4 regions of the Sphaerisporangium sp. NPDC005289 genome follow, and region 3 is predicted to be linked to each of the others. Evidence: riboswitches for the same ligand, from Rfam matches in the RefSeq annotation. Region 3 holds a riboswitch; each other region holds the start of a gene.

What was found. A riboswitch is a leader RNA that binds a small molecule or an ion and turns the genes downstream of it on or off. The one in region 3 is predicted to bind cyclic di-AMP.
Region 1: it holds a riboswitch for cyclic di-AMP, as region 3 does, so the genes downstream of both, ABZT47_RS20925 (NlpC/P60 family protein) here and ABZT47_RS34985 (hypothetical protein) in region 3, are expected to answer to the same signal.
Region 2: it holds a riboswitch for cyclic di-AMP, as region 3 does, so the genes downstream of both, ABZT47_RS25020 (GH25 family lysozyme) here and ABZT47_RS34985 (hypothetical protein) in region 3, are expected to answer to the same signal.
Region 4: it holds a riboswitch for cyclic di-AMP, as region 3 does, so the genes downstream of both, ABZT47_RS32380 (hypothetical protein) here and ABZT47_RS34985 (hypothetical protein) in region 3, are expected to answer to the same signal.

Annotation. Positions count from the first base shown of each region.
Region 1 is NZ_JBEXGS010000011.1:184,529-189,209, forward strand. Features, by position in the region: gene ABZT47_RS20915 (type III pantothenate kinase) at 1-571, shown strand, start outside; gene ABZT47_RS20920 (LuxR C-terminal-related transcriptional regulator) at 1,162-1,326, shown strand; gene ABZT47_RS20925 (NlpC/P60 family protein) at 1,419-2,369, opposite strand; cyclic di-AMP (ydaO/yuaA leader) riboswitch at 2,501-2,696, opposite strand; gene ABZT47_RS20930 (amino-acid N-acetyltransferase) at 3,078-3,623, shown strand; gene ABZT47_RS20935 (RDD family protein) at 3,739-4,681, shown strand, end outside.
Region 2 is NZ_JBEXGS010000015.1:42,400-47,080, forward strand. Features, by position in the region: gene ABZT47_RS25010 (hypothetical protein) at 1-166, opposite strand, end outside; gene ABZT47_RS25015 (Ppx/GppA phosphatase family protein) at 326-1,258, opposite strand; gene ABZT47_RS25020 (GH25 family lysozyme) at 1,340-2,089, opposite strand; cyclic di-AMP (ydaO/yuaA leader) riboswitch at 2,101-2,246, opposite strand; gene ABZT47_RS25025 (TetR/AcrR family transcriptional regulator) at 2,522-3,199, opposite strand; gene ABZT47_RS25030 (TIGR03086 family metal-binding protein) at 3,285-3,869, shown strand; gene ABZT47_RS25035 (hypothetical protein) at 4,044-4,681, opposite strand, start outside.
Region 3 is NZ_JBEXGS010000029.1:47,236-51,916, reverse strand. Features, by position in the region: gene ABZT47_RS35000 (ABC transporter permease) at 1-8, opposite strand, end outside; gene ABZT47_RS34995 (ABC transporter substrate-binding protein) at 20-1,618, opposite strand; tRNA gene ABZT47_RS34990 (tRNA-Lys) at 1,776-1,852, opposite strand; gene ABZT47_RS34985 (hypothetical protein) at 1,994-2,569, opposite strand; cyclic di-AMP (ydaO/yuaA leader) riboswitch at 2,906-3,053, opposite strand; gene ABZT47_RS34980 (OsmC family protein) at 4,024-4,422, opposite strand; gene ABZT47_RS34975 (hypothetical protein) at 4,453-4,681, opposite strand, start outside.
Region 4 is NZ_JBEXGS010000024.1:120,798-125,478, reverse strand. Features, by position in the region: gene ABZT47_RS32390 (DeoR/GlpR family DNA-binding transcription regulator) at 1-880, shown strand, start outside; gene galT (galactose-1-phosphate uridylyltransferase) at 877-1,950, shown strand; cyclic di-AMP (ydaO/yuaA leader) riboswitch at 2,082-2,220, shown strand; gene ABZT47_RS32380 (hypothetical protein) at 2,255-3,196, shown strand; gene ABZT47_RS32375 (site-2 protease family protein) at 3,352-4,659, opposite strand.

The sequences.
Region 1 (4,681 bases), on a different contig from region 3:
GAACGAGATGCGCGAGATGTGCCGGCGCTACTACGGCGACGTGACCGCCGTCATCGTGGAGCCGGGCGTGCGCACCGGGGTGCCGGTGCGCATGGACAACCCCAAGGAGGTCGGCAGCGACCGCATCGTCAACGCGCTCGCCGCCGTCACGCTGTACGGGGGGCCGTGCATCATCGTCGACTTCGGCACCGCCACCTCCTTCGACGCGGTGTCGGCCAAGGGCGAGTACGTCGGCGCGGTCACCGCCCCCGGCATCGAGATCTCGGTGGACGCCCTGGCCGCCGCGGGGGCCCAGCTCCACAAGGTCGAGCTGGTGCGCCCACGCTCGGTCATCGCCAAGAACACCGTCGAAGCCCTGCAGGCGGGCATCATCTACGGTTTCGCCGGCCAGGTGGACGGCATCGTCGAGCGCATGGCGCCCGAGCTCGCGTCCGACCCCGACGACGTGACCGTCGTGGCCACCGGGTCGATGGCCGCGCTGGTGGTGAACGAGGCCCGTTCGATCGACGTCCACGAGCCCTGGCTGACGCTCATCGGGCTGCGCCTGATCTACAACCGCAACACCGCCTGAGCGCGCCCCGCGATCAAGCGGCGGGGGAGATCCATATCGGAGACGTGGAGGGGGCGCGCGCGTCGAATACGGCGCGGCGCGGTGATCGGCCACGGCAAATCGTGGGTGGCCGGAGTGTTACGCCCACGGGCGTGCCCGGCGGAAGAAAGTCAGAAAGCGTACTGGTTTCGCGGGTCGAATTCGGCGTATAGCGTGTCGACCGTATATCTCCGAGCCGGGGCGCCCGCGAGGCGTCCCGCATGGAACCGGGCCTCCACCAGCGCCGCGGTGGTCTTCCATGGCGGATCATGCGGCCCACGGCCATGATCATCGCCGATGTCCCCCCGGACCGGGAGGTGCGGGGACATGTCACGAGTAGTTCACATATGCACTGGTATGTCAATCACAAACGTCATGGGTATCGAGGTCAGTGCTTGACGACCTTTCAACGCGGCGTTTAACGTTCCTGACGGGGCGGGCCGAAGCATTCAGTATGTTGCCGAGTTCGTCGTGGGGGAGGACACCCGATGGCGTATCCGGATCTGGTTTCCCGAGGGAATGACATTCCTTCGGGATCAGACGGTGTGGGACTGAGCGACGATGATCTTCTCTTGCTCGCCGAACTGGCCAAGGGCGTGACCGTCGACAGAGTGGGACGCAGGCTCGACGTGAGCGGCCGCACCGTACGACGCCGCCTGCGCGGCATCTGCGACCGCATAGGCGTCGCCACGGCCATCGAGGCCGTGGCCTGGGCGGCGCGGCGCCGCCTCATCTGAGGTCGCACCGTCCGAGGCAGGGGTACCTCGTCCCGGCGCGAGGCGGCGTCACCGTACCGGCGGCCGCCTCGTCCGGCGTGCGCGCCGTGGCGCTAGTCGGCGATGCGCACGCCGCCGGCGAACGGGCGGTTGCCGAGCGGGACCACCCGCACGACATCACCGGTGCGCGGTGCGTGCACCATCATGCCGCCGCCGATGTAGATGCCGACGTGGTGCAGGTCGCTGTAGAAGAAGACCAGGTCGCCGGGGCGCAGGTCCTCGCGGGAGATGTGGGTCCCCGCGGTCCACTGGTCGCCGGTGTAGTGCGGCAGGCTGATGCCGACCTTCTGGTAGGCCCACAGGACCAGACCGGAGCAGTCGAAGGTGCTCGGCCCCGCGGCGCCCCAGACGTACGGCTTGAGCTGCTGCGTCAGCGCCCACCTGGCGGCCTGGGCGGCCTTGCCCTCGCCCGGGATCGGGATCTCGATCCTGGTGGCCCGGCCGTACCCGCCGGCCTGCGACAGCGCGCGCTTGAACAGGCTGCCCTCGGTCTTGGCGACCAGGCCGCGGATCTTGTCACGCTGGGAGGACAGGTCGGAGACGAGCTTCTTGACCTCGGCCTCGCGGGCCTTGGCGCCGGCCTTGGCGCGCTCGGCGGTCGCCATCGCCTTGCCGATCTGGGCGACCTCCTCGCCCTGCTGCAGCTGCAGGGCGTAGGTCGTGGCCACGCGGTCGAGGTAGGCGTCGGGGTCGCCGGACATGGCGAGGGTCAGCGGCGAGCCGAGACCGCCGGTCATGTAGGCGTCCTGGGCGTACATGCCGGCTCTGGCGCGCTTGGCCTCCAGGTCGGCCTCGCTCTTGGAGAGGGTCTTCTTGGCGAGTTCGGCCGAACGCTGCGCCTGCTTGAGGCGCTCCTTCTGGCCGTTGTACTGCTCGGTGAGCGACTCGATCTGGTTGTAGAGGTGCTCGACCTGGTTCTTCAGGTCGTTGAGGCTGGGCTTGGGCTCGGCCGTCGCGGACACCAGAGGCGAGCCGAAGGTCACGGCCATCAGCGCGGCGGTCACCAGCGCGATGCGGCGGGGAAGGCGCGAGGACGCACCGGAGGCGCTCCCGAAGCGGGAATGGGCACCGCGTTCTCGCCCGCGGGCGTGCCTGCCCGCGCTCTTTCCAGGCGTGCGCCTAGGCTGCACCAAAAAGCTCCTCTCCTCGGACGCCTACCGGGTTAGCTGACGGGTTCGGGCCGGAGCAGCCCTACCGAGCACGTGACCATGGAGGATCGCGATGCCTCCCTCTCGGATTCACCCCAGGGGTGGCGGGTCGCCGGGGGACCTCCCCCGGACCCACCTTTGGGTCCCCGGTTTCCCGCCGTTCGGATGGGGCGGGAATTAGGCGGTGCGGTCGCCGCGGAACGACGACCGACATTGACGCTGGACATTAGTCCAGTTCAGGTTCCTGCTCAACCAGAACTGCGAATTCTGTTGAGGTTCCACAACCGGCGCGTCACGGAAAGATCACGCCGGTGGAAGTCCCGCACCCGTTCCGAGCTGCGGTTACCCGGCCCGCGGGCAGGGGCTCGAAGAAAAGCCGCAGGTCAAAGAGCATCTCGCGCGCCACGCTCCCAGACCTTCCCGCGGCGCGCACCGACCGCGTGCGCCGGATCACGCTCCGTGATGGCGACGCGAATTGGCAGGTATTTCGGACAGTCCGTTATCGGGGGGCCTCGGCACGGCGTCGAACGCCGCCCCGCCGGTGGGCGGATACGCTGACGCGTCATGAGGCAGGCCGCGCAGCGCCCGTCCGCCGAGGGCGCGCCCGCCGTCCGGCGGGCCCGCACCTCCGACGTGCGGACGATCAGGAAATTGGTCGACACCTACTCCGGCGACGGGCCGCGCCTGCTGCGCAAGGCGACCGTGACCCTGTACGAGGACGTCCAGGAGTTCTGGGTGGCCGAGCGAGACGGCATGGTCGTGGGCTGCGGCGCGCTCCACGTGCTCTGGGAGGACCTGGCGGAGATCCGCACGGTCGCCGTCGACGCCGGCTGCCGCGGCATGGGCATCGGCCACATGATCGTCGCGGCGCTCATCGACGCCGCCCGCCGGCTGGAGGTCCAGCGGGTCTTCTGCCTGACCTTCGAGGTCGAGTTCTTCGGCAGGCACGGTTTCGTCCCCATCCAGGGCACGCCCGTCTCCCCCGAGGTCTACGCCGAACTCCTGGACTCCTACGACGAGGGCGTCGCCGAGTTCCTCGACCTGGAGCACGTCAAGCCGAACACCCTGGGCAACACGCGGATGTTGCTGCATGTGAATCCGCGATCCTGACCTTCGGAGTGACGGAATGGAAAGGTGACTGTTGATCCCGCTGTCGCTACCTTGGCAACACCACGGCACGTGCGCCTGACAGAGGCCACGTGCGAAGCCGAAGTGAGGTGACACGGTGAGCACCGGACAGCCGCCGTACCCACGCGACGAGCCGGACGAGGGTCATTCGTCAACCGGCTCTCCGCAATATGGGCAGCAGAACCCCCCGGGCATCGATCCGGAGGTGACCGTCGTCCACCGTCCCCAGCCGGCCTCGGAGCACTCCGCCTACCCCCAGCAGGGCTATGGCCAGCAGGGAGCCTACGGCCAGCAGGCAGGGACGGGAGCCTACGGCCAGCCGGGCGCCTACGGCCAGCAGGGTGGAACCGGAGCCTACGGCCAGCCTTCCCACCCCCAGCAGGGGCAGGGCTACGGGCAGCAGCAGTACGGCCAGCAGGCCCAGCAGGGCCAGCAGCAGTACGGGCAGCAGCCCCAGCAGTACGGTCAGCAGGCGTACGGTCAGGAGGCCCAGCAGGGCTACGGCCAGCAGGGCCAGTCGTCGTCCTATGGCCAGCCGCAGTACGGCCAGCAGACCGGCGGCTACGCCCAGCCGCAGGGCTACGGGCAGCAGCAGTACGGCCAGCAGGCCCAGCAGGCCCAGCAGGGCCAGCAGCAGTACGGCCAGCCGGAGGCCCAGCAGGGCTACGGCCAGCAGGGCCAGTACGGCCAGCAGGACGCGCAGCAGGCGTACGGCCAGCAGGCCCAGTACGGCCAGCAGCAGTACGGGCAGCAGCCGTACGGCCAGCCGCAGTATGGGCAGCAGGCCGGCCACGACCAGCAGGGCTACGGGCAGCAGCACGCCCAGCAGGCGCCGCCGTACGGGGCGGCCTACGGCCAGCAGGGCTACGGCCAGCAGTACGGCCAGCAGGGCTACGGCCCGGCCGGCTACCAGCAGGGCTACCCGGCCACCGGCACGCAGCCTCCGGGCGCCCCCGCCCCGCTGGCCGAGTGGTGGCAGCGCCTGGTGGCCCGCATCATCGACATCGTCATCATCGTGATCCCGTACGTGATCCTCAACG
Region 2 (4,681 bases), on a different contig from region 3:
TGCGGGGGACCGGGCGGCCGTCGGCGCCGAGTTCGGGCTCGGGGCTGGTGGTCGAGGCCAGCAGCGCCAGCGAGATCAGCCCCATCACGGCGATCAGCACCAGAGCGAGTCCCATCAGCGCCAGGACGACCAGCAGCGTGTAGACCGCTCCGATGAGCGCCATCATCGCCGTTCCTCCTTTTGTGCCGCCGCGGTGGACACCGTGCCCGGGACGGACATGGTCACACGTTTCATCACGCAGGTGGACGTATCGATTCTCCCGTGTGCGCGGAGCGATCGCGCACACCGCCGGGCACGGTGACCCCGGGGGCCGTGATCGCGGACCTCAGGCGCCGGGCATGGTGTCCAGGCGGCGCAGGATCACCCCTTCGCGCAGGGCCCACGGGCAGATCTCCACCTCGGGGACCTCGAACAGGTCCATCGTCGCGTCGGCCACGATCGCCCCGGCGAGCAGTTGCGGGGCGCGACCGGCGGAGACGCCCGGCAGGCCGGCCCGCTGGGCGTTGTCCATCGTGGCCAGGCGCCCGGTCCAGTGGGAGAGGTCATCCTGGCGCAGCACCCGCTTCACATAGGACCCCTCGCTGGAGGGGGCGGCGCCGGCGATGCGCGCGAGCTGCTTGAAGGTCTTGGACGTGGCGACCGCGTGGTCGGCGTGCCCGTACTTCACCACATCGCCCACCACCCTGCCGATCTGCGCGCGCACCTGCCGGCGCATGCCGCGCACCTCCTCGGCGGGGGGCGGGGCGCCGGTGAACCACTGGCGGGTCATCCGCCCGGCGCCCAGCGGGAGCGAGATCGCCACGTCGGGCTCCTCCTCCATGCCGGAGGCGATCTCCAGGGAGCCGCCGCCGATGTCCAGGACCAGCAGCCGTCCTGAGGACCAGCCGAACCAGCGCCGCACCGCCAGGAACGTCAGCCGCGCCTCGTCCTGCCCGGACAGCACCTGCACGTCGATCTCGGTGGCGGCCCGCAGGCGGTCCAGGACCTCCTCGCCGTTGGCGGCCTCCCGCACGGCCGAGGTGGCGAAGGCCATGATGTCCTCCACCCCCTTGTCCTCGGCGATGCGCAGCGAGTCCTCGACGAAGCGGCGCAGCTCGCGCTCACCCTCGGGAGACAGGACGTCGCCGTCGTGCAGGTGCTCGGCCAGCCGCAACTCGACCTTGTGCGAGTAGGCGGGCAGCGGCTGGGCGCCCCTGTGGGCGTCCACCACCAGCAGGTGCACCGTGTTCGAGCCGATGTCGAGAACGCCGAGTCGCATGAGCAGACGCTACTACCCGCGCCCGCCCGGGAGATCCTGCCGGTCCTGCCGGTCCTGCCGGTTCCGCCGAGGCGCCGTCGCTCAGGGGCGGCCGAGCGCGCGCAACTGGGCGGTGGTCAGCGCGGAGACGTTCTGGTCGATGGGGACGTCGGTGTACTGGTGGATCGCCCAGCTCTTCCAGTCGGCGGGCGGGGTGACGTCGCCCTTTTCCCTGCCGTAGTAGGCCACCCACAAGGGGTACTCGGCCAGGCCGTGGCCGTAGGTGTCGGCGAAGTTCCAGCCGCTGTAGAACAGCGGGGTGACGCCGGTCTCGTCCTTCACGTGGGCCAGCCAGGTCTTGGCCCAGGCGTTGACCTGCGCGACCGACCGGCCGTCACTGGTCTCCAGGTCCAGCACGAGCAGGTCGCCGGTCTCGGCGGGCTGGGCGTCCACCACCGACAGGAAGTGGTCGGCCTCGGCGATGGGGTCGTTGCCGGGGTGACCGTAGTGGTAGGCGCCGCGCACGATGCCCTTCTTGCCGAGTTCGGCCCAGTGGCGGGCGAACGCGGAGTCGCGGAAGGTCAGGCCCTCGGTGGCCTTGATGATGCCGAACTGCGCCTGGCTGGCGTTCCAGTCGTGGTCGGACTCGTAGGCGGAGACGTCCTGGCCGTAGGGGCGCTCCGAGGCGGCGCCGCGGGGAGCGGCGTCCGCCGGGCCGGTCACCACGACGGCCGCCACGATGGCGAGCACGGCCACGATCACCCCCGCCATGGCGGAGTAGAGGCGCGCGCCGGACAGGTCCAGCCGGTTCTTGAGGTGGGAGAAGATCGAGGAAAGCCGGTCGATGGGCATGAAGGGCTCGCTCCTTGCTTCCACGCGCCTACCGGGTCGGCTGATGGGTTCGGGCGGAAGTGCCCTGTGGGTCCGTCCCTTCGAGGGCCGGTGCTCCGATTCACTCCGCGAAGGGGGTCCCCGGTTCCGCGAGGTGTGGATGAGGTGGGCGTGTCTCCGCGGCGGGACGCCGTCCCGCCGGGTACGCGCGATGTGGGCAACGGACGGCAACGGGCACGACGGCGTGGGACCATCGGCACGCATACCGCTTCCCAACAAGGTACATACCACATCAAAAGAGCACAAATGCGACAAAGTACGCGCCGCCGGCGTCACGCGGGCGGACACGACCGGCTTCCCCCGACGTGATCACCCCCAGGAAGCGCATCCGGCCAGAACGACCCGGTCAGGCGTCCCGGTCCCGGCGGGCCAGGGGCGCACCCGGGGATCCGGTCAGCGGCGGGGCGGGGGCTGCGAGGAGCGGGATGACTCGGCGTGCCGCCAGCGCCGTCCGAGCTCCTCGCCGGTCGGCGCGGAGGCGGGCAGCGGGGTGGCCGGCGCGCCGGCGCGCAGCCCGTCCAGCAGCAGGGTCAGATAGCGGTGGCGCAGCACGGCGGTGCGATCGGCGTCGCCGGCACGGACCGCGGTGATCTGGTCGAAGATCATCGGAATGTCCTCGGCGACCACGTCCGGCCGTAGCGCGCCGGCGGCCTTGGCCCGGTCCACGACGCGCCCGGCGAGCGAGCCGGCGTGCGCGGCCAGCTCGTGCATCTCCCGCGTGGGGGTGAACGTGCCGGCCAGGTGCACGGTCAGCGAGTGCACGTCGGAGTCGACGACCTCGCGCAGGAACGTGGCGAAGGCCTCCCACGCGTCGCCGTCCCGCGCCAGCGCGGACTCGGCGATCGCCGTGAACCGGCGCAGGCCGTCCTCGCAGAGGGTGCGCAGCAGCTCCTCCTTGCCGGCATAGCGCCGGTACAGGGCGCCGACGCCGACGCCCGCCTCGTGCGCCACCGCCGAGATCGGCGCTTTGGGGTCGGCGACGAACACCGCTCGCGCGGCGTCGAGGATCGTGCGGTCGTTGCGGGCGGCCTCGGCCTTGCGTCCCCTCATGCCTGCTGTCGTGGGCTCCATGCGCCCATTCTAGCTTGAACGGAAGGCTCCGTTCCGATATAGTTTGAACAGAACGATCCGTTCCGCTCTAACTCGGAGGTTTCGCATGACCACCACGTCCTGGTCGCTGCTGGAGCAGGCCCACAACGCGCTGCGCACGACCACCGCCGGGGTCACCGAGGCCGACTGGGCCGCCAAGACCCCGTGCGAGCAGTGGAACGTGGCGCAGGTGCTGCGGCACGCCGCCGGCGACCAGCGCGCCTATGCCGCCGCGATCACCGGTGCCGGCGGCCCGGAGGAGAACCCGTTCGACCCGGCGGCGCAGGCCCCCGGCGACCCGAAGGACCTGCTCGAAAGCGCCCTGGAGGTCGCGGCACAGGGCTTCGCCACCGTGGCGCCCGGCGCGGAGGCCGTACCGACGCCGCTGCCGCAGGGTGCGCTGCCCGCCGAGGTCGCCGTCGGCGCCGCCGCGCTGGACGCCGCCGTGCACGCCTGGGACATCGCGGTCGCCACCGGCCGTCCGTCGCCTCTGGACGCCGAGCTGTCCGAGCGCCTGCTGCCGGTGGCCCGCGTCCTCGCCGAGCCGCTGCGCGGCTTCGCCTACGCCCCCGCCCTCGACCCGCACCCGGCCGACGACGCCACCGCCGAGCTGCTGCGCTACCTCGGCCGCGACCCGCAGTGGACCCGCTGACCCGGGAACCCGCCGACGGCGCGGCCTCCTCCCCCCGAGGCAGGCGGCGCCGGCACGGAAAACGTCCCGCCGGTCATTCGACCGGCGGGACGTTCTGCCGCCGTCCACCTCTTCTCTCCGTTATCGAGCGACACCGCCGGTCAACCCGGTGAATACGCGGTGTTCACGGAATGCTCAGCAGTTCGGGATATCTCTGCCGTTATTATCCTTCGCCTCGTCGTTGCCCCATTTGGCGAGATAATAGGCGGAAACGTAGGCGCCGCGGCCGTTCTTACCGGGGTTCGTCCGGTCGAGGTCGGTGCGCAGCCACCAGTGGTTGAACGCGGACCCGTGCCGGACTTCGGCGCCCCGGACGCGGCAGTAGACGTAGTTGGTGCCCTTGTCGAGCGTGCCCTGCGGGTCGCCGGTGTTCGGCTCGCGGTAGCCCGTCGCGTCGGCGAAGGTGTCGACCCAGACCTTGCTTCCGGGAGCGGGGGTCCCGCCGCCGCCGAACACCCGGGGCCGGCGGGCGTGGAACTCGCTGCCCGGCCGCAGGCCGTAGGCGAGGACGCGATGGTCGGTTCCGTAGCCGCCGCGCTGCTCGTAGGCCCAGTAGGACGTGCGCCCGGGGTTCGCCCACTGCTCGAAGATCACGACGTGCCGGTTGTTGTTGTCGCCGATGGCGTCGATGACCAGGTCGCCGGTGAGCAGTTCGGACATCGCGATCGGGCTGCTCGCGCCCGGCGAGGCGAGGGCCACGGTGTTCAGGCCCGGAGCGCTCAGCCCGAGCGCCATCGAGGCGTAGCCGGAGCAGTCGGTGCGGTAGCCGTTGT
Region 3 (4,681 bases):
CGTCTCATCGCGGGCCGCCCTAGATCCGGGACACCGACGTGAAGTCGACGTAGCTGGAGGGATGCGCCTGGATCCCGGCGAATCCGCCGTTGAAGGCCCGGACGCTGCCGCCCCAGACGCTGATGATCACAGGGACGTCCTCGTACAGCGTCCTGGCGATGATCTCGGCCTGGGCCTTGCGCGCGGTGTCGGTGGTCGCCCCGTCGTAGGCGGTGGCGGCGGCGTCCAGCACCGGGTTGGCGTACTTGGACCCGTTCCACACCCCGCCGCTCTTCACCATCGGGATGATGAACTGGCTCGGCACCGCCCGCCCGGCCCAGCGCACCAGGGTGGCCGGGCTGAACAGCCACGGCGTGTCCTTCTCCTGGTCGCCGCCGTAGAAGTCGGCGGAGGTGCGCTGGTCCAGCGTGACCTCGATGCCCACCTGCTTGAGCTGGTTCTGGATGACCAGGGCGTAGTCCTTGCCCGGCGGGTCGAAGGTCAGCGGGAAGGACAGCTTGGTCACTCCGGCGGCGGCGAGCAGCGACGCGACCTTGGCGGGGTCCTTGGCGCGCTGCGGGATGTCGGCCGGCGCCGCCGGGAACAGCGCGGCGAACAGGTGGTCGTTGGCGAGCGCCCCGATGCCGTCGTAGGTGGTGGCGTTCACACCCGGCCGGTCCAGGGCGTACGCGACGGCCTGGCGGACCTCCTTCCTGTCGAACGGCGCCTGGTCCACGCGCAGCGTCAGGGCGGTGAACCCAGTGCCCTCCACCCGGTCGACGGTGATGTCCCCGACGCCCTTCAGCGGGTTGACCAGGGCGGGAATGCTGAGAAGCTGGGCGTCTACGTCGCCGCCCTGCAGCGCGAGCAGATCCGCCTGGTCATCGGCGTAGAACTTGACCTCCACGCCGTCCAGGTACGGCTTGCCCCGATCCCAGTACCTCGGATTGCGGGTGAAGGTGGCGCCCTTGGCCGGGTCGTAGGAGGCGAGCACGAACGGGCCGGTGCCGATGGGCTTGGCGGTGAAGTCGCCCGCGTAGTCCTTCTTGAGGATCAGGGCGTTGTAGTTGCCGGCCGACACCAGATAGGGGAAGTCGGAGAACGGCCGCTCCAGCGTGAAGACGACCGTCCGGGGGTCCTTGACGCGCACGCCGCCCTGCGCGAGGACGGTGTCGAAGGCCGAGAGCGCGGCCGACTTGCTCTTCGGGTCGAGCAACCGGTCGAAGGACGCCTTGACGACCTCGGCGTCCAGCGGGGTGCCGTCGGAGAAGACCACGCCTTCGCGCAGGGTGAAGGACCAGATCTTGCCGCCGTCCTTGGCGGACCACGCCTCCGCCAGGCGCGGGACCAGCTTGTAGTCCCTGTCCAGCCAGATCAGGTAGTCGGCGACGAGCTGGGCGATCGCGATCGCCGTTCCGTCGTACATGGTGACCGGGTCCACCGCCGTGGGCGGCGGGGACGACCCCGCGCGGAGCACTCCGCCGCGCTTGGGCGTGCTCGGGAGGGAGCCGGACGGCCCGGCGTTCACGCCGGTGCTCGTGCCCGCGCCGCCCGAGCAGGCGGCGACCAGGGCGAGCAGCCCGGCGGCTCCTGACCCGGCCAGAAAGCGGCGCCGGTCGAACGGGTTGTCGTTGACCATGTGGACCACTATCCGAAGGGCGAATCATGATCGTCAAATGGCCGTTCAACTGGCTACCTCGAACCGACCGCAGCCCGCGCCGAGGTGACACAGGTCGGAAAACGACTGTGGGCACCCTCCCCATCGGGGAAGATGCCCAGGTCATCGGCGTTAACCGTGGTGCGCCGCCAGGGACTCGAACCCCGGACCCGCTGATTAAGAGTCAGCTGCTCTAACCAACTGAGCTAGCGGCGCGTTGACTACGGTGACTTTAGCAGTCCCGGCGAAGCTACGCACATCGGCGCCGGGGCGGCGTGCCGGTGCCAGGGGGAAGCACCGGCACGCCCATTTCCCGGGGGAAGCTGGTGGAAGAACCCGCAGGTGCGTGCGCGCGGGTCAGGGCGCGGAGGTGAGCGCCAGGGTCGGCTCGGCCGGGTCCTTGTCGTAGACGCCCCAGGCGCCGGCGGAGAACGGGACGGGCTCGTTCTTCTTGCCCGGGCCGCTGCCCCACTTGGTGATGACGTAGTCGACCTTGATGTGGCCGGCGCCGAAGCCGGTCACCATCAGGCTGGAGTCGCTGAAGTCGCCGCCGGTCAGCTCGGCGAAGGTCTTGCCGTCGATGTCGAGCATGACGCCGCTCTCGGAGGGGATGCCCGGGCCGCGGTCGCCGATGAAGAACGGCGCCTTCTTGCCGTTGTACATCACGTAACCCTCGGTGCCGAGCGGCCAGCACGGGCTGGCGAACAGCCCCTTCTGCATCGGCTTGCCGATGGCCGGCATGCCCGTGTCACCGGCGCGCCCGGAGGCGTCGTCCCAGAAGTAGGAGGCGGTGGTGGAGCCCTTCAACATGACTCGCTGGGTGGTCGCCGCCGCGACGCCGTCCTTGCGCTCGGGCGAGTTGGCGTGGGCCGCGGTGGCCGTGCCGACCGTCGCCGTGCACATCATCGCGGCACCGATGATGCTCGAAACCACACGACATTTGGGGGTGTTCGTGAAAAAAGACATGGGAGGTCAGGATCTTTCATCAGAAGACAAGGGACCCGGGCTCCGACTTCGGTCAAGAGGGTTCGGCGCCGGGAGAGGAAAGCGTTCTCTGAGGCACAAGCGGGTGGACAAGGGCATGGTCCATCGCTGCGCGAGCGCTTTTCTTACGTGGGTCTTTCGGGCGGTGGCGCTGGACGGCCACCATGTCGCAAGGCTGCGAATCGCCCGGCCGGCTCCTACAAGCCGACTGCTGTGCCGCTTCTGACGGCGAGATCCGGGCCTAGGGTCGCCCGGAGGACGGAGTGGGGCGGTGTGTCCACTCGAGTCTCCTCTCCAACGACGTCTACCGGGTTAGCTGACGGGTTCGGGCGTGGAGTTCGCCCTACCGCTGACGCGGATTCACCCCGAAGAACGTGGGTCCCCGGCTCCCGCGGGCCGGGTTCAGGCCCTTGGGACTCGACGTTCGGGCGGCGGCCTTCCGGCTGAAGACCAGGTCACCGTCCGATCTGGTACAAGACGTTACCGGTCAAGTCAGGACAAAGCAAACGATGTTTGTACAAAGCATCAGAAGATCTACCTATCATGCCGTAAGCCCCACATATCGGGCATTTTATGCGCCAGAGAAGGCCGACGAGGCTGACAGGCGATACCCGTGTTACTGCTGTGACCTGTGAGGTGCACCACCGCCTGGGCAAAACCTTTCTTCCCCCAAGCTCCACCCCTCCCGGCAAAGCCGCCACAGGTAAACAACTCCTCATGGCCCACGGCCAAGGGGCGCCCACGGAGCCCGGACGAACCCGCTGCGTCGCCCCGCTGCCGCCCCCCAGAGGCACCCGCAATGACCGGCGACGGCCGGAGAGTTGACCGGGCCCGTCGCCGTAACAGGGCGCCGACGCCACCGACCCGCTTCCCGCCGTGCCGGCGCCCGATGAAGACGGCCCAAGGCGGCGGAAGGGGAAGCGGCCCGAGGCGGGGCGAGAGCGTGGCCGCCCCGGCCCTAGGGTGCGGCAGAGGCGAGGAACGGTCCGAGGCTACGAAAGGGAGGAGCGGCCCAAGACGAGGCGGCCCAAGACGAGGCGGCCCAAGACGAGGACGAGCAGAGGTGGGGCGGCCGTACGGAGCGGGGGCGAAGGGAGGGCCGCGAAGTGGGGGTGGACATGAGTCGGGGCCGGACAGTCCCCCGCCTGTCCGGCCCCGACCACTTCACGGTCCAGCGCCGATGCCTTCCCCCAAACGCATCGGGCGGTCCCGCTGTTCGGACACGGTCCCCCACCGCGTCCTTATGGTGAAAGCTTCGCTGCGCCCCTCGGGCGCTGGTCGCATCCCCCTTGACCTGCCTTAACACTACATACCGGGGCCTGAGCTGCTCGTCATCGCACGGTATAGATTCGGTCTAAGTCGCGGGCATGACCGGGTACGGGATGACCCGGCGGGACGAGCGGCTATTCGGGGAGTTCGACGACGACCTCGGTGCCCTTCTGCAGCGACCGGCTGACGGTGCAGTGGCGCTCGTGCACCCGGTGGGCGACGGCGCGGAAGACCTCGTCCGCCTCGGGATCGCCCTCGGGGAGCTCGACGTCGTAGGTGATCGTGACCGGGCCGAGCAGTGTGGGCTCGACCTTCTCGGCCTGGACCGTCATCGCCAGCCGCACGAGGCGGTGGCCGCGCTTGGCGGTGAGCGGCTCGACGGTCACGATGTTGCAGCCGCCCACCGCGGCGAGCAGCAGCTCGACCGGGGTGAAGACGCCTTCGTCGTCGCCACTGCCCATGACGATCTCCGCTCCGCGCCCGTTGCGGGCCACGAAGCCGTTCTCAGTACGCTCAACATTCACCGATGCCATGCCTGGAGCCTAGGAGCAGGCGGGGCGTCTTCAGGCGTCGGGGTGCTTGGACAGGTAGGAGAGGTAGACCGGCCGCAGCGCTTCGCCGAGCTCTCCCTCGCCGGAGGCCATGGCGTCGCTGAGAAGCGCCGAGACCCTGCTGAGGTCGTTGGCCGTCTCCTCGGAGTGACCGCTCGCCGCCTCGGCCGCCGGGATCACCTTGAGCAGGTCCCACAGGAAGCCGAAGTCGCCGTGCGTGACCGCATAGTGCACCGCCCTG
Region 4 (4,681 bases), on a different contig from region 3:
CCGCAGGAGCGGCGCGGTACGGGTCGCCGACCTGGTGCGCGAGCTCGGGGTGTCGGACATGACGATCCGCCGCGACCTTGAGGCGCTGGCCGAGCGCGGGCTGGTCGACAAGGTGCACGGCGGCGCCACCGCCACCGGCGCGGGGTCCACCGAGGAGCCGGGCTTCGCGGCCAAGTCGGTGCGCCAGCAGGCCGAGAAGGAGGCGATCGCCCGCCGCGCCGCCGAGCTGGTGCGCCCGGGCAGCGCGGTCGCGCTGTCGGCCGGCACGACCACCTGGACCCTGGCCCATCACCTGGCCGACGTCCCCCACCTCACGGTCATCACCAACTCCGTCCAGGTCGCCGACGTCTTCCACCGGGCCGGGCGCGCCGACCAGACCGTCGTGCTCACCGGAGGGGTGCGCACGCCGTCGGACGCGCTGGTGGGGCCGGTCGCCGTGGCGGCCATCCGCGCGCTCAACGTCGACACGCTGATGCTCGGCGTGCACGGCATGAACCCCAGGGCGGGCTTCACCACCCCCAACATCCTTGAGGCCGAGACCGACCGCGAACTGGTCGCGGCGGCGCAGCGGCTGGTCGTGCTGGCCGACCACACCAAGTGGGGCACCGTCGGCATCAGCACGATCGCCAAGCTGGACGAGGCGCACGTCGTGATCAGCGACACCGGCCTGCCGGAGGAGGCCAGATCGGCGCTGTCCGAGCAGGCCGGCACGCTGCTGCTGGCCGACCCTGCGGGGACGGCGCCATCGACCGAGCCGGCGCGCGACGCCGGCGGGTCCGGACGCGCGAACCGCGCTCCGGGAACAGAACGGGCGGCCCGGGCCGCCGACACGACAGGACAGGCGGCTCAGCCGGCCGCCGGACAGGAGGTGGCCCGGTGAAGCGGACCGTCACCCAGCTCGCCGATGGGCGAGAGCTCATCTACTTCGACCACGACGAGAGCGCCGACCGCGGCGCCGCCGACACCCGCGAGCTGCCCCCGCGCCCCGCGGCCTCGGAGCTGCGGTACGACCCGGTGATGGACGAGTGGATCGCCATCGCCGGGCACCGCCAGGGCCGCACGTTCCTGCCCCCCACCGACGAATGCCCCCTGTGCCCCTCCCGGCCGGGCCACGCGACCGAGATCCCCGCCGCCGACTACGACGTCGCGGTGTTCGAGAACCGTTTCCCGTCCTTCAGCTTCAACCTGGGCCACTACGAGGACGTGGGCGGCCTGAGCGAGGTGCGGCCCGGCGTCGGCCGGTGCGAGGTGGTGTGCTTCACCTCCCGGCACGACTCCTCCTTCTCCCGGCTGTCTCCCGAGCAGGTCGATCTGGTGCTGGTGGCGCTCGCCGACCGCACCGACCACCTCTCGCGGCTGGACGGCGTGGAGCAGGTGTTCCCGTTCGAGAACCGCGGCGCCGAGATCGGCATCACGCTGGCGCACCCGCACGGCCAGATCTACGCCTATCCGTACGTGACGCCTCGCACGCGGCAGATGCTGGCCTCGGCGGCCCGCTACCGCGAGCGCACGGGCGGCGACCTGTTCGCGGACGTGCTGGCCGCCGAGCGCAAGGCCGAGACGCGCGTGGTCGCCTCCAACGAGCACTGGACGGCGTTCGTCCCCGCGGCGGCGCGGTGGCCGTTCGAGGTGCACGTCTACCTCAACCGCAGGGCGGCCGACCTTCGCGAGCTGGACGCCGAGGAGCGCGCGGCCTTCGGCCCGCTCTACACCGACGTGCTGCGGCGGCTGGACGGGCTGTTCGGGGTCACCATGCCCTACGTCGCGGCCTGGCACCAGGCGCCCGTGCGCACCGGGCGCGACCTCGCCTACCTGCACCTGCAGCTGTTCAGCATCCGGCGGGCGGCGCAGAAGCTGAAGTACCTGGCCGGGTCGGAGTCGGCGATGGGCGCGTTCGTCAACGACGTGCTGCCCGAGGAGGCCGCCCGGATGCTGCGCGAGCAGCCGTGACCGCGCCCGCCCTGGACGGCCCGCCGCGGGCGCGGCGGCGGTGACCACGCGCACGCCACGTCGGGGGACGTCACCTCCGGGGTCGCCATAAATACGGATCTACCACTACCATCCATCAGACACCGGCCGTAACGGCCGGTCCGCCTAATCCCAGGTGCCCCGCCTGGGAGCCGGGGACCCATCGGTTCCTCTGGGGTGAATCCACGCGTGTGGTAGGGCGTCTCCGGCCCGAACCCGTCAGCTAACCCGGTCGGCAGATGGAGAGGAGCGGGCTCTGCCCCTGTCTTCCGGCCGCCACGGTTCCGTGGCCGCCTGCGCTCTGATGGTGGCCGCCCTGGTGCTCGGCCCGTCCACGGCCGGCGCCGCCGCCCCCAAACCCACCGAGAAACAGCTCAAGGCACAGCTCGCCGCCCTCGGCAAGCAGGTCGACAAGCTGATCGCCCAGTACAACGCCAAGCGCGTCGCGGTCGCCAAGGCCAAGGACGCGGAGAAGAAGGCCCGTGAGCGGCTGAAGGCCGCGGAGACCGAGCTCACCGCCTCCGAGGGCCAGGTGGGCGACATCGCCCAGCTCAGCTACCAGGCGGGCAGCGGCCTCGGCATGATGCGCGAGCTCATGTCGCCCGGTTTCGGCGGCGCCGCGATGCTGCAACAGCTCCAGGCCGAGCAGTCCGCCGAGATCGGCCGATATGCCACGGCCCGTGACGCCCGCAAGAAGGCGGCCGACGACGCGGCCGCGCTGACCGACGGCCTGCGCGACGACGTCGTCGAGGTGACCGCCCAGCGCAGGGACGCCGAGAAGCTGATCGGCCAGATCAAGGACAAGCTGGACCGGCTGGTGCCCACCGCCCCGGGCAAGCAGGCCAACGGCAGCTGGGCGCCCGAGCTGCCGGCCGGGAGCGAGAACATCACCCCGCGGATGCGGCTGATGCGCGCCGAGGTCAAGGACCACTTCCCGCTGCGGTTCCCCGTCGGCTGCTACCGCCCCGAGAACAGTGGCGAGCACCCGCTGGGCCGGGCATGCGACTTCATGCTCAGCTCCGGCGGGGCGATGCCCTCGCCCGCCGGCGTCGCGATGGGCGAGCAGATCGCCGCCTGGGCCATCAAGAACGGCGGCAAGCTCGGCGTGAAGTACGTGATCTACCGGCAGCGGATCTACAACCTGGGCTTTCCCGGCTGGCGGTCGATGGCCAACCGCGGCGGGATCACCGCCAACCACTTCGACCACGTGCACATCTCGATGTACTAGCCGTCCGGCCGTCTTGCCGCCGGTGAAAGTTCCATCCGGACACTCGCCCGGAGGATGTATTACGGTGACCCGCCGCCCGGTGACCGGGCGGCGGGCGTGGCACCGCGACGTGCCTGCGGGGCGCCTGCCGCGCGGCCCGGCGCCGGTGGGGCCGATCAGCCCGGCAGGCGGATGGGGTTGACGATGTCGGCGTAGATGAGCAGGCTGCTCATGGCGATCAGGAAGATCGCGACCGTGTACGTCAGCGGCAGCGCCTTGGCGATGTCCACGTGCCCCGGCATCGGGCGGCGGCGCACCCGGGCGTAACCGCGCTTGATGCCCTCCCACAGGCCGCCGGCGATCTGGCCGCCGTCCAGCGGCATCAGCGGGATCAGGTTGAACATGCCGATCGCGAGGTTGAACCCGGCCAGGAGCTGGATGAAACCGGCGATCTTGTTCTCCAGCGGGATGGCCGCCGCGGCGATCGCGCCGCCCAGGCGCCCGGCGCCGACGACGCTCTGCGGGCTGTTGAGGTCACGCTCGGCGCCGCCGAAGGCCGCCTGCCAGACCCCGACGAGCCTCTGCGGCAGTTGCAGCAGTGCCGAGCCGGTGCGCCTGACCAGGTCGGCCATGGCGCCGACGACGTACCCGAGCCCTTGCTTCTCCACGACGAGGGTGGGGCTGACGCCGAGGAAGCCGACGTTCTTGTCCAGCTTCTCCGGGTCGTCGAGGGAGGGGCGATCTTGCGCGATGAGCGTGGCGTTCAGCGTCATCGGCTTGCCGTCGCGCTCGATGCCGATGGCGACCGGGCCTGCGCCATGGGTGCGGATCAGCGTACTGGCGTCGTCCCAGGAGTTCACCGGCCTGCCGCCGAACGAGACGATCTTGTCCTTGGCCCTGAGCCCGGCGAGCGCCGCGGGCGTGGACCGGTGGGCCGGGGTGCACTGCTGGCCCTTCTCCTGCTCGGCCACGGTGACGACGCACTTTGAGACCTCGGCGACCACGGGCTTGGGCACCGAGATGCCGAAGCCCATCAGCACGATGGCGAACAGCACGAAGGCCAGCACGAAGTTCATCGCGGGACCGCCGATGAAGATGATGACCTTCTGCCACCAGGGCTTGCGGTACAGGACGCGGTCGGCGTCGCCGGGCTTGACCTCCTCCAGCGCCGCCTGCCTGGCGCTCTCGATGAGCGCCTGCCACGGCCCGGTGGAGATGTTGCGAAGCTTGTTCGGATCATCGTTGGGCCGGGGAGGAAGTGCCCCGATCATGCGGATGTAGCCGCCCATCGGAATCCACTTCAGGCCGTATTCGGTATCGCCGCGGCGGCGCGACCACATCGTGGGCCCGAAACCGACCATGTACTGCGTGACCTTGACGCCGAAGAACTTCGCGGGCACCAGATGGCCCAACTCGTGCAGGGCAATGGACACGGCCAACCCGACGAAGAAGATGAGAAACCCGGCCACTGCGAGCCAGCTCATAGGTGCTACCCCCACGTCGGAG